3 regions of the Cryobacterium sp. Y62 genome follow, and region 3 is predicted to be linked to each of the others. Evidence: riboswitches for the same ligand, from Rfam matches in the RefSeq annotation. Region 3 holds a riboswitch; each other region holds the start of a gene.

Region 1 (4,391 bases), on a different contig from region 3:
CGTTCGCGGTGCCCTCAACACCGTGCAGTCGGCGCTGCCCGGGATGCGTGCGACCGGCTTTGGGCGGATCATCAATGTTGGCACTAACCTCTTCCAAAACCCGGTGGTCCCTTACCACGACTACACCGCGGCCAAGGCTGCTCTGCTTTCGCTGACCCGCACCCTCGCGCACGATCTGGGCCCGGACGGCATCACCGTAAACATGGTTTCGGGCGGACTCTTGCGCACCACGGATGCCAGGTCGGCCACGCCGGAAGCGGTCTTTGACCTGATTGCGGCCGGAACACCCCTTCGCCGGGTCACCACGCCGGAGGAGTTCGCGGACGCCGCGCTCTTCTTCGCCTCACCCTGGTCGCGATCGGTTACCGGACAAAATCTGGTGGTTGACGGCGGACTGGTGATGGGCTGATGCCCCGCGCAGTGCGCAGCATGCACCTGAACTTGTTCATCTCGGGCTGCGGGCACCACAAAGCGGCGTGGCGGCATTCGGAATCGTCGGCGGAGCGGCTGGGAGATGTCGGTTATTTTGAGGAGCTGGCCCGCACGGCCGAGCGCGGACTGCTGGATGCGGTGTTCTTCGCGGACGGTCAGTCGGCCGGTAATGTCGCCGATGGCCCCCGCGGGTTCCTCGAGCCGCTGACAGCCCTGGCCGCCATGAGTCGGGCCACGAAACGAATCGGGCTGGTCAGCACCGTCTCCAGCACGTTTTACACCCCGTTCCACGCCGCGCGGATGCTGGCATCATTGGACCATATTTCCGGTGGCCGAGTCGGTTGGAATGTCGTGACATCCATGTTCGACGCTGAGGCCCGCAATCACGGGCTGGAGCAGATGCCGGACCACGCGGGGCGCTATGCCCGCGCCGACGAGTTTGTGGACGTCGTTCTGCGACTGTGGGATTCCTGGGCCGATGACGCGCTGCGTTATGACCGGGCCGGCAACTACGCGGACCCGGGCCGCGTGAACCCGATCAACCACTGCGGGGAACACTTCCGGGTGGACGGGCCACTGAACGTGCCGCGCCCGCCGCAGGGGCATCCGGTGCTGTTTCAGGCCGGTTCCTCCGAGCCTGGCCGAGAGCTGGCCGCCCGCCGGGCGGAGGCCATTTACGCCGTCGCCGCCGATCTTGACAGTGCCTGCGAGTACTACCTCGACGTCAAGGCCCGGATTCGCGCAGCCGGTCGCAACCCGGATGCCGTGGCGATCATGCCGGGGCTCGTGACCTACGTGGGTTCCACCGAAGCCGAGGCCAGGGCGCTGCAACGGGAGCTGGACGACCTGCTGCCAGCCGAGGATTCCCTCCGCCAGCTGGGCCAGTTCATCGGGCAGGACTGCATGGACTGGGAGCTGGACGCGCCGATTCCGGCCCTGCCACCGCTGAGCGAATTCACCGGGCCCCAAGGCCGATACGCCACCATCCTGCGCATCATCGCCACCGAACAATCCACCGCCGAGTCCAAGGCGCGCCCGACTGTGCGCGAGCTGCTGGGCCGCCTGGCGGCCGGCGGCGGGCACGCCACGATGGTGGGCACTCCGGAGCAGATTGCGGATGAGATGACCCGATGGTTTGAACACGGCGGCGCCGACGGCTTCAATCTGATGCCGCCAACCCTGCCGGGAGGCATCGACGATTTCGTGGACCATGTGGTTCCGGTGCTGCAGCGGCGGGGGCTGTTCCGCCGCGAGTATGCCGCCAGCACGTTGCGCGGACACCTCGGCCTGCCCCGGCCAAAGTCACCCGTATCAGTCGAGGCTCTGGCTCCTGAGTCTCCGACACCCGAGGCCTAATCCAGTGGTGGCAGGCAAGCGTGGATTTTCCGGGCGGCCTCCGTCGGATCCGCCGCCTCGGTGATCGCACGAACGACCACGATACGACTCGCTCCGGCCGCGACGACCTGCTCGACGTTTTCCAGGTCGATGCCCCCAATGGCATACCAGGGCTGCGTGCTTTCGGCCGCCAGCACCCGTTCCGCGGCGTACCGCACCAGTTCCAACCCGACGGCGGCACGCCCGGGTTTGGTGGGCGTCGCCCAGACCGGGCCGACACAGAAGTAGTCAAGGCCGGGGGCGGCCAGCGCGTCGGTCACCTGCTCCGGCGTATGGCTGGAGAGTCCGATTCTGGTTTTGGGGCCCAGAAGAGAGCGGGCGGAAGCCAGCGGGAGATCTTTCTGGCCGATGTGCAAGACCGGCGCTTGGCTGACGGATGCGATGTCCGCCCGGTCGTTGACGGCCCACAACTTGCCGTGGCGCTCGGCTGAGCTCTGGAGCACGCGCAGGAGTTCCAGTTCCTCGGCAGCCTCGAGGGTTTTATCCCGGAGCTGGATGATGTCGACTCCCCCCTCGAAGGCGGCATCCAGGAACGCGGAAAAATCACCGCGCTCGGTGCGGGCATCCGTGCACAGGTACAGCTGGGCGTGATCGTGGGCCATTGGAACTATACTAAAGGCGATCTACGGGAGCCTGCACCACATCGGGGAGACAGGCTGAGAGGGCACCGGTTACTCATTCACCGGCCGACCGTGTTGTGTTCAACAACAGACCTGATCCGGCTAGTACCGGCGTAGGGAAGGAATGCTTTTTGACTGAATCACATGTTCTGGCAGACGTAGATGTGGCCGTGATCGGCGCTGGCATTATCGGTCTCGGAATTGCCTGGACTGCGGCGCAATCCGGCCGTACCGTCGCCGTCATCGACCCAGCGCCGGCCTCGGGGGCAACATATGCGGCAGCAGGCATGCTGGCTCCGGTCAGCGAGCTGCACTATCAGGAAGAAGACCTCCTGGAGCTGACGCTGGCCTCCGCGGCGTTGTATCCAGCCTTTGTGAAACCGCTCGAGACGTCTGAAGCCTCCACCGGGTACCGGCTGACCAGAACGATAACCGTGGGCGCGGACGCCGCCGACCGACAGGCGTTGGCCGATCTGCGCGAGGTGCAGCTTCGACATGGACTACTGGTGCAGCCGCTGACCATCCGCGAGGCACGGTCCATGGAACCCCTGTTGGGTCCCCAACTGTCCAGCGCCTTTAACGTCGAACAGGATCATCAGGCCGATCCCCGACTATTGGCCGGTCGGCTGGAATCCGCCATCGCGGTCACCGCCAGGAACGACAAATGGACCCACAATCACTCGATTCGTCAGAACGCCGTCCGGCTGGTGCATGAAAACCATTCGGATACCACATCGCGAGTCACCGGCGTCACCCTCGCCGATGGCTCTTCGGTGAACGCGGGCGAGGTGATCGTCGCCAACGGCCTGGCCGCTTCCCAGCTCGACGGGCTGCCCGCCGGGCTGAAATTACCGCTGCGTCCCGTTTACGGAGACATCCTGCGCCTGCGCATTCCAGAGCGCCTCCAGCCACTGCTCACGGCAACCATTCGCGGACTGGTCCGCGGCCTACCGGTGTATCTCGTTCCGCGTTCCGACGGCACGCTCGTGATCGGCGCAACTTCCCGCGAGGACGGTTCTGCGGCGGTATCCGCCGGCGGTGTGCATCAACTGCTGCGGGATGCCCAGGTGCTCGTGCCTGCCGTCGCCGAGTTGGAACTCATTGAGACCACGGCCCGCGCGCGGCCGGGAACACCCGACAATGCGCCGCTGCTCGGACGCGTGTCCCGCGCCCCGGGACTCGGCGGTCGAGACATTGCCGGTCTGATCATCGCAACGGGTTTTTTCCGCCACGGTGTGCTGCTCACCCCGATCGCGGCTCAGCTCTGCAGGCAACTGATTGACGGCACGACCGACGCACGGTGGAGCCGCTTTCGTCCCGACCGTTTTTCACGACCCACCATCTCGAAGGAGGCCCAGATTGGCTGAACCATCCGTGGCTGAAACACGCCTGACCGACGCAACGCTGCCCGGCATCACCCTCAACGGAGCCGCGCGTGCGCACACGCGGGGCGAGACCGTCACCGATCTGGTCGGGGAGGCAACCGGACGCCGGATTGCGCCGGACGGTCAGGCGGCGGATGGGAAGCGGCTCGGCGTCGCCGTCGCCCTGAATGCCGCCGTGGTGCCGCGGAGCCAGTGGTCGACCACGGCACTGAACCTCGGTGACGACATCGAAATCATCGCGGCAGTGCAGGGAGGCTAGACCGATGATTACCCGGGACACACTGAATTTCCATGAATCCGCCCGTCTCCAGGAACGCGCGAGCCTCCATGAATCCGCGAGCGTCGGCGAAGAAACGGGTCGTGATTCGTTGCTGATCGACGGGGTGCACCTGACCTCGCGTCTGATTATGGGCACCGGCGGAGCCCCGAGCCTCGACGGGCTGGGCGCTGCCCTGCTGGCTTCCGGTACTGAGCTGACGACCGTGGCCATGCGCCGGTACAGCCCCGACATGGCCGGGTCCCTGTTTGACCTGCTCATCGACAACGGAATCCGTGTGCT
Region 2 (4,391 bases), on a different contig from region 3:
TGCCCGGTAGGGCGATGGCGATGCCACGCAGCACAATGGCCAGTCCCGACTCCAACGAGCCTTCAGTGAAAACCAGCGGCCCCCAATCGAACAGCACGCCCCCGGTCTTGGGAGCCAGGAGGGCCGTTCCGTAGCCGCCAACCAGTGCGGCAGCCAGAATCGGCCAGCCGCGGACGACCAGAATACGGATGCTGACCCCGGCCAGCGGCAGCACTGCCAGCTCTAAGACCAGTGCCACGGTCGCGGACGCCCAATCGATGGTCAGTAGCAGAGCCAGCGTCAGGAGCAGGGCGGCGGCGAGCTTGGACAACGGGTTGGCGTTGGCCAAAAGCCAGGTGGATCGGGGCACAGCGATGACGTCGGCGCTCACTCCAGCCCTCATGTCGGCGCTCATGCCAGGGCCTCGAGCGCGACACGGTCAGGTTCAAGGTGTAGCCGGCGCCCGCCTAGAACCTTGGTGAATTCCTCGTCGTGGGTGACGGAGACGACGGCCGTACCGGCATCCAGCAGCTCGGTGAGCAGCCCGGCCAATTCGGCCCAGGTGTTCGAGTCCTGTCCGAAGATCGGCTCGTCGAGCACCAGAACCTGCGGGCTGGCCGCGAGCACGGTGGCAACGGACAACCGACGCTTTTCGCCCCCCGACAGGGTGAACGGGTTGGCCGCGGTCAGATGCGTGAGGCAGAGCCGCTGCAGAAGGTCGTCCACGCGTTCCTCCCCCCGGCCCAGGCGCCGCGGTCCGAAGTTCAGCTCGTCCAGCACGTTGCCGGTGACGAACTGGTGCTCCGGTTCTTGAAAGACCGTGCCGATTCGAGCGATGAGCTCTGACCCGGTCCAGGCAAAGGGATCAGGCCCGGCTTCGCGGCGCAGCACGGTGGATGCGACGATCTCACCCTGGGCGGCGGGCAGGAGCCCGGCCAGAGTCAGGGCGACCGTGGATTTTCCGACGCCGTTGGGGCCGGTGATGCTCAGTACCTCCCCGGCGAACACCTCAGCCGAAAGTCCTGTTATCACGGGGGTGACCGGATGCCGCCGTCTCGGCCGTCGGCGGGAAACGCCGAGGCCTGACGCACTCAGGAGCACTGAGCGATCGGTTCCGCGCAAGCCTCCGTTCTGGTCGGTCGGCGGATTCACGCGGCTTCGGGTCTCGGGGACGAAACCCGGAACCCACACTCCGGCCTCGATCAGCATCCGGCGGGCCTGGTTCAGCACATTGGCGGGTGAACCATCGATCATGACGCCTCCGCCGGGCTCCAGAACGACAATCCGGGTCGCCACATCCGCCCAAATGGCCACTCGATGCTCGACCACAACCAGGGTCGCCCCGGTGCGGTCAAGGGTTCTCACCACCGCGTCGCGAACCTCGAGCACGCCCGCCGGGTCAAGGTTCGCCGTCGGCTCATCCAGCAGGATCAGGCCCGGCCGCATGGCCAGGATGCCGGCCAGCCCGAGGCGTTGTTTCTGGCCGCCGGACAGCCGCGAGGTCGGGTAGTCCAGCGGAAGGTTCAGTCCGACGGCGTCGAGCGATTCGTGCACCCGCCGCCAGATTTCCCCCCGGGGTACCGAGAGATTCTCCGCGCCGAATGCGACGTCGTCACCCAACCGGGAGAGGACCACCTGTGAATCCGGGTCTTGCTGCATCAGCCCGGAGCGGCCGCGCTGCTCGGCGGCCGGCCGGCCGTCGATCAGCAGGCGGCCGAATTCGGAGGCCTCCTCGTCGCCGCCGAGAACGCCGGCCAAGGCGTGGAGCAGTGTCGACTTACCAGCTCCGGAAGGGCCTAGGAGCAAAACGCGTTCCCCGGGCTCAATCGTCAGGTTCAGGTCGGCGATCGCCTTGCGGGTGCGGCCGGAATGTTGCCAGCCCCAGCCTGCGGCGGACACCATAGCTGGCCGCACCCCGTCGTTGCCGTGGTTCTTCGGGACACCCATTCGTCAGAACACGGATTCCGTCGCGGCCCGGCGGGCGGCCAGGTTGGACAGCGCGCCCGTGCGGCCAAGGCCCCGCACGGCCAGCCAGGATAACAGGCCGGCAATGACGGCCCCAGAGACGGCACCGAGAACCACGTAGACGATCTTCCAACCGAACGCCCACTCGGCGTTGCTGCTGAAGCTGGCATGGATGCCCATCGCCACACCGGCCAGCGCCCCGGCGAGCACGGCGACCGGCAGGGTGAACTTTCGGTAGCCAAACAGCGCGAAGGCCAACTCGGCCCCGACGCCCTGAATCAGGCCCGAGAGAATGACGGTGAGTCCGAAGGCCGAGCCCAGCAGTGCTTCGACGACGGCGGCCAGCAGCTCGCAGTAGAGCGCGGCCCCTGGCTTTCGGATGATCAGACCGCCGATGACGCCGGCAATCAGCCAGCCGCCGCCATAGAGTCCGCCGAGCGGCGGAAAGGCCGCCGTGATGACCGCGATGCCCGCGTATCCGGCCGACCAGGCCCAGAAGATGACGCCGACGGCGACGGATACGACGGAGGCGACGACGATATCGACGACGCGCCACTCGCGCGTCTTTTTCTTTACAACTGTGGTTTCGGTGTTGGTCATGATGTCCTCCTGAGGAAACAGGAGGGGAGAGGCATCCATCGAAAGCGGGTCTGGAATCAGGCCCGATGCCGCTGATGTCTCTGAGAACTCGACTCCCTTCGCCGGTACTAACCGGATCAGGTTCGAGGGTCTGCGTGTGAACGCACTCTCAGCGCCCGACTTCGCTCTTTGCGAGCCGGCGCTCCCCTGTCGTTATGTGGTGTTGTGGTGCCGAAAGACTCGGCAGGTCTTGTTTACACGGGGTTTCGGACGAGGTCAAATCCGCGCCGCGGCCAGCTCGCGCGTGGTCGCGAGGCATCGGCTAACTCATTTCTTTAATACGTCGGCTTGGACGGTTCAATTTCTTTCACCCATGCCAGCACTCCGCCCTGCACGTGCTGAACTCGGGTGTAGCCGCGGCGCCGGAGGTCGGCCAGCACGTCGGCCGAACGCGCGCCGGCCTTGCAGTGCAGCACGATGTCCCGATCCTGGCGCAGTTCCGGGATCATCTCTTGGGAGAGGATGTGGCCCTGCGGAATCAGCCGGGAGCCGGGGATGCTGACGATGGCGTGTTCGCCCGGCTCCCTGACGTCGATCAGATCGAAGTCACCCCGGCCGGCCTCCCGCTCGCCGAGCATCGTGGCCAGTTGGTGCACGGTTATGGTGTCTTCGACGCCCGGAACCGGTTCTGGAACCACGCCGCAGAGGAGTTCATAGTCGACCAGTTTCGTGATCGGCAGGCCGGCGGGGTCCTCACGCACGGTGATCTCTCGCCAGGACGCGGCCAGTGCATCGAACAGCAGAACGCGCCCCAGCAGGGTGCGCCCGACGCCGGTGATCAATTTCACGACCTCGGTCACCATCATGGACCCGACGGCTGCGCAGAGCATCCCGAAGACCCCACCCTCCGAGCACGACGGAACGGATCCCGCGGCGGGCGGCTCTGGGTACAGATCCCGGTAGGTCGGTCCGTGTTTCTCCCAGAAGACGCTGACCTGCCCATCGAAGCGCAAGATGGACCCCCAGACACAGGGTTTGCCGAGCAGGGCGGCGGCGTCGTTGACCAGGTAGCGCGTGGCGAAGTTGTCGGTTCCATCCACAATCAGGTCGTAGTCGGCAAACAGCGCGAGGGCGTTGGGCGAATCGAGCCGAGTGTCATGAAGCCGCACCGTGACCAGCGGGTTCAGCTCCGCGACCGCGTCACGGGCCGAATCCAGTTTGGACCGCCCCACATCCGTCACACCGTGAATCACCTGACGCTGCAGGTTACTGAGGTCGACGATGTCGTCGTCGACGATCCCGAGAGTGCCAACACCGGCGGCGGCAAGATAGAGCAGCACCGGCGAGCCAAGGCCGCCGGCGCCGATCACGAGCACCTTGGCGTTCTTCAGCCTTCGCTGGCCGAGCGTGCCGATCTCGGGAATCATGATGTGCCGAGAATAGCGTTCCATTTCCAAGGCGGTCAGGGCGGCGGCTGGTTCCGCCACAGGTGGCAGCATGCTCACAGGTCTGGGCGTCCTTCCATGGCGGAAGATGCCAGGGCGTGCTGGCGTTTCGGTATTCGCCCGGCCTGGGCGGCGAGCCGACCGGCGATGACGGCATGTTTGAAGGCCGAAGCCATTCGCACCGGATCCTGCGCCCTCGTCACGGCCGTGGCCAGAAGCACGGCGTCGCAGCCCAGCTCCATCGCCAGCGCCGCATCCGACGCCGTGCCGATTCCGGCATCGAGTACCACTGGAACGCCGGCCCGGGCCACGATCAGCTCAATATTGTGCGGGTTCAGGATGCCGAGGCCCGTGCCGATCGGGGCGCCGAGCGGCATGATGGCGACGGCTCCCAGATTCTCCAACCGCAAAGCCAGCACCGGG
Region 3 (4,391 bases):
ACCCCCAGACCGGCCCGAAGGCCTAGACCGTTCACCGCTTTTAGCGGAACGGTCGACAGGTTGAGCTCGGCGGCATAGCGCTTAGGGCTGCCGAAGCATTCCTCGGCGCTCGACCCTGCATCGGCGAGAAACTCCCGGGCGCTGGCCACGGCGTCGCCAATGTCGTTGCCGCGCACGGCGAGCAGCCGCAGTTCGATCGTGAATTCATCGAACCAGGTGGCATCGTTGGTGGCCGTCTGTTCAGAGCGGATGCCCCTTCGGCCACTTTCATGATCGCGTGGAGTGCTGGTCATCATGCTTGGGCCGAGCCTTTCGATTGCGAGATCGGGCATTACTGGTTGTCCGGGTAGAGGACGAAGACGAGGACGATGCTGACGGCGCCATAAAATACGAGGATCCAGTTCGTGACCACGATGAAAAGGCGCGACCCCAGCGATGGGCGCTGATCAGGCTCCGCGCCCGGTTCCAGAATGGGGTCGTCACTGAGATTGTGACGCACCTGATTCCAAATGGCAGGCACCACCAGCAGAATTCCGGCGGCGATGGCAACCGGCAGCGCGGGAACGGTGAACAACACCGTTTGGCCCTGCCACACGCTGAGCAGAACGGGACCGGCACCGCCAAACACAATTCCGGCGAAGATCATCCCCAGCACTAAGGGGCGTGAACGCGCGCGCAGCAGCACCGGAATGGCTCTCGGTATCAAGGACAATATCAAAGCCATCGCCACGAGGGACACGAGCAACCACACTCTGACAACTAGGCCGTCGTCGCCGCCCGCGAGGGGGAACGCAGTTTGGCCGAGAACGACCAGCCCGATCACCCCGATGCCGCTCATCAGCAAGACTTCATTGGTCTTGGCTTTCGCAACGGCCGGCAGGTCGAGCTCGGCCGCGTAGCGCTGGGCGCTGCCAAAAGACTCCTCGGCCGTCGTGCCGGAATCTTCGAGAAACTCCCCCGCACTGGCCACGGCATCGCCGATGAGGCTGCCGGAAACCTCGAGCAGGCGCAGTTCGATCGTGAAATCATCGAGCCAGGCCGCGTTTGCGCTCTCGCGCTCGGTTTCAGCCGAGCGGATGCCCGCCGGGCCGCTGATCGAGCCCGCACTGCCAGCAACGGCGCGCTCCTCGTTAGCTGTGCTGTAAACGACGTCACTCGCAGCGGCGCCGCCTGAACCAGCGGGGCCTCCCGCAGTTCTGCCCGAATCGCTGCTGTCGTGATCGTGGTGGTTGCTGGTCATCATGCAGCCGGCCCTTTCTGCAAATGGTCATGCACGGTGGTAGCGAAGAGCTTCCACTGACCGGATTGGTCAGAGAGCTCGTACTGCCCGGAGTCGGTGAGCGCGAAGTATTTGCGGCCCGGTCCCCCGGCGCCCGGTCGCCACTCGGCGGCGATCCAGCCCGCGGCTTCAAAGCGGGTCAGCAGCGGATAGAGAGTGCCGCCCTTGATAACGCCGAAGCCGGCGGATTCGAGCGCCGAGGCGATCGCGTAACCGTAGGTCGGGCCGGGCGCGAGCGTGCGAAGCACGCAGAGGCCGAGGGCGGCGCGCATCCACTCGGCTGGCCAGGATTTCGGTTGCATGACTACATAGTCTCACTAGTTAGCCAGACTGTCTACTCGAACCATGGCCTCGGCACCCCTGCCCGGCTCGGCTTTCGCGCGCCGAGCCCGGGCCACCAACCTTTGCGACCTCGACCCGGCTAGGGCATGCCATACTTGCGTTGTATCAACACGGGAGTCCGATTAATCGGGCTGAGAGGAAGCTGCAGAGGCTTCGACCGTCGAACCTGATCTGGATCATGCCAGCGCAGGGAGGCTGACTCGTCATTCCCGTGCCCCCACGAAAGAAATGGGCACGATCATTCCAACTCCAATTTTCACCGCCACCCCGGCAGAATTCGGCATTGGCGCGCGCCTCACCCTCGCCGTCATGCGCGACGACTATGCCGCCGTCATTCTCGGCGCTTTGAAGGCGGCCGACTCCACCGGGCTCACCACCCAGACCGGCGTCGTCAGCACCTACCTATCGGGCGCCGAACCCGATCTGCTGCGTTACGTCAGCCAGGTCGTGGCGGGCGCAAGCCGCAGCGGCGCCCACGTGACGGCAACGGTGCAATTCTCCCGAGGATGCCCCGGCGAGGTCACCTGCGCCCTGCCGCCCACCGGCGGACTGTTCGCCGAGGTCGTGGACCTCGCCCCCACCGGCGTGCACGCCGTCGCGGAATGGGCACTCTATCCACTGGAAGACGACGCCGGTTCCGCAGATCACATGCGCGACATCTACGCTGCGATCGACAGCGCCAAGAGCTCCGGGCTCGCTGTGCACAGCGAACACTTCGTCACCCGGCTCGAGGGCGACCTCGCCCTGGTGCTGCAGGTCATCGCCGCCGGCTGGATCGTGGCCGGCCGAACCGTGCAGCACGTGGCGACCCACGCGACGATTTCCATCAACAGCCCGAGCGTGAATTCCAATGCGTCCTGACCTAAGCCGGCCGGCATCCGCTCACAATAAGCGTTGGAGCCTGAAAGATCTCGTTCTTGTCGTCGTGCTCGGTGTCGTGTTCGGCTTTCTGTACTGGATTTTCGTGCAGGCCTGGACCGCCCTGTCGATCGCGATGGGTCCGGCCGGCGACCTCGCGCAGCACTTTCTGCTCGGCTCCTGGCTGCTCGTCGCCCCGATCGCGATCGCCATCGTACGACGCCCGTTCGCCGGCATCTTTGCGGAGGTGATCGCTTCGGTGATCGAGGTCGTCTTTCTCGGTTCCATGGTTGGGCCGCTGCTCTTCGTCGGCGCCGCCATTCAGGGCGCCGGCAGCGAGATTCCGTTCGCTCTCACCCGATACCGCAACTACAGCTGGCGAACCTACGCGCTCTCGGGGCTGCTCGGCGCCGGGCTGGTGTTCTTCTACTCGGCATTTCGCTCTGGCTGGTACGGCCAGGAGATCTTTTTGCTGCGCCTCGCCATCCAGCTGATCTCCGGCGTGATTATCGGCGGGCTGTTCGCCAAAATCATCGTCGATGCCCTCGACAAGACCGGCGTCGTCGACAACTTCGCGATCGGCCGCGACCGTCTCGCCCATGCCTGAGACCGATATCCTGACGCTGCAGGACGTATCGGTGCGATTCCCGCGTCGGCAGGATGCGGTACTGACCGACGTGTCGGTGCGCCTCGCACCGGGCGAGCAGCTCATCGTGGTCGGCGCCTCCGGCTCGGGTAAATCAACCCTGTTGCAGACCATCACCGGTGTCATTCCGCACTCGGTCGTGGCCTCCCTCGGCGGCAGTGTGCACTTGGGCCGGACGTTCACCGCCGATACCTCCGTCGTCGAGCTGTCCCGGCTCGTCGGCGTGGTCGCGCAAGACCCCTCGTCGTCGGTCTGCCTGCCCGATGTCGAACAGGAACTCGCGCTGCCGCTCGAAAACCGCTGTATCGACCCGGCGCTCATTTCAGCTCGCATCGATCGCGCGCTTGACGCTGTGCAGGCACGAATGCTGCGACACCGGTCCACCGCGCAGCTGTCCGGTGGGGAAGGCCAGCGCATTGCCCTCGCCGCCACCCTCATCGCCGAACCGGCCGTGCTCTTGCTGGACGAACCCACCTCGATGCTCGACGCGGCGGGCCTTGGCGCCGTGCGCCGCGCCATCCGTTCGGCCGTCGACACCTACCGGCCGGCCGTCGTGCTGGTCGAACACCGCATCGACGAGTTCGCAGGCACGGGGGGTATCGCTGGGCTGCCGCCGCGCGCCCTCGTGCTCGGCGAGGCCGGAACCGTCATTGCCGATGGCCCCACGGTCGACGTGCTCGCCCAGCACGGGCCGTCGCTTAATCGAAACGGATGCTGGCTGCCTCTCGAAACTGAATTGCTCGCCGTCACCGGTTGCTCCGGCGGGTTGGGGGAGCCCGCCGTGCGCGCCGGCATTCGGTCACTCGGCGAGCCGGTCAGAGCTTTGGGGAGACGCCAGAACTTCGGCCGGAACGTTCTGACCGCTACGGATTTGACCATTGATCGCGGAGGTGGAGCTCGCGTCCGCGCGCCGAGCGGGACGGCTACACCGGTTCTCGCCGGGGTGAGCCTCACCCTGCGGGGCGGCGAAATCGTGGCGGTGCTCGGCGGCAATGGCGCGGGCAAGACCTCTCTGTTACTCACGCTAGCGGGGCTGTCCCGGCCATCGGCCGGTACCGTCACCGGCGCCCGACCCGGCATGATTTTTCAGAATGCCGAGCACCAATTCGTGGAACACACCGTGCGCGCCGAGATCCGGCATGGGCTCACTCTGGACGATGACGAACTGCGTGCCATTTTGCAGCGGCACCGATTGACGCACCTCGCCGAGCAGAGCCCGTTTCGGCTGAGCGGCGGCGAGAAGCGGCGACTCAGCGTTGCCGCCAT

Evidence for each region. Region 3 has a riboswitch for thiamine pyrophosphate ahead of CXY71_RS14885 (YkoF family thiamine/hydroxymethylpyrimidine-binding protein). Riboswitches for the same ligand answer to the same signal wherever they lie in the genome.
Region 1: linked by a shared signal. The riboswitch ahead of thiO (glycine oxidase ThiO) and the one ahead of CXY71_RS14885 (YkoF family thiamine/hydroxymethylpyrimidine-binding protein) in region 3 are both predicted to bind thiamine pyrophosphate.
Region 2: linked by a shared signal. The riboswitch ahead of CXY71_RS03125 (ECF transporter S component) and the one ahead of CXY71_RS14885 (YkoF family thiamine/hydroxymethylpyrimidine-binding protein) in region 3 are both predicted to bind thiamine pyrophosphate.

Annotation. Positions count from the first base shown of each region.
Region 1 covers NZ_PJJK01000078.1:13,679-18,069, forward strand. The annotation lists gene CXY71_RS03090 (3-oxoacyl-ACP reductase) at 1-409, shown strand, start outside; gene CXY71_RS03095 (LLM class flavin-dependent oxidoreductase) at 409-1,788, shown strand; gene thiE (thiamine phosphate synthase) at 1,785-2,429, opposite strand; TPP riboswitch at 2,446-2,584, shown strand; gene thiO (glycine oxidase ThiO) at 2,579-3,814, shown strand; gene thiS (sulfur carrier protein ThiS) at 3,861-4,091, shown strand; gene CXY71_RS03115 (thiazole synthase) at 4,096-4,391, shown strand, end outside.
Region 2 covers NZ_PJJK01000078.1:18,271-22,661, reverse strand. The annotation lists gene CXY71_RS03135 (energy-coupling factor transporter transmembrane protein EcfT) at 1-382, opposite strand, end outside; gene CXY71_RS03130 (ABC transporter ATP-binding protein) at 391-1,926, opposite strand; gene CXY71_RS03125 (ECF transporter S component) at 1,930-2,544, opposite strand; TPP riboswitch at 2,621-2,742, opposite strand; gene moeB (molybdopterin-synthase adenylyltransferase MoeB) at 2,859-4,022, opposite strand; gene CXY71_RS03115 (thiazole synthase) at 4,025-4,391, opposite strand, start outside.
Region 3 covers NZ_PJJK01000115.1:146,319-150,709, forward strand. The annotation lists gene CXY71_RS14870 (hypothetical protein) at 1-296, opposite strand, end outside; gene CXY71_RS14875 (hypothetical protein) at 332-1,243, opposite strand; gene CXY71_RS14880 (PadR family transcriptional regulator) at 1,240-1,581, opposite strand; TPP riboswitch at 1,722-1,832, shown strand; gene CXY71_RS14885 (YkoF family thiamine/hydroxymethylpyrimidine-binding protein) at 1,850-2,482, shown strand; gene CXY71_RS14890 (ECF transporter S component) at 2,472-3,086, shown strand; gene CXY71_RS14895 (ABC transporter ATP-binding protein) at 3,079-4,391, shown strand, end outside.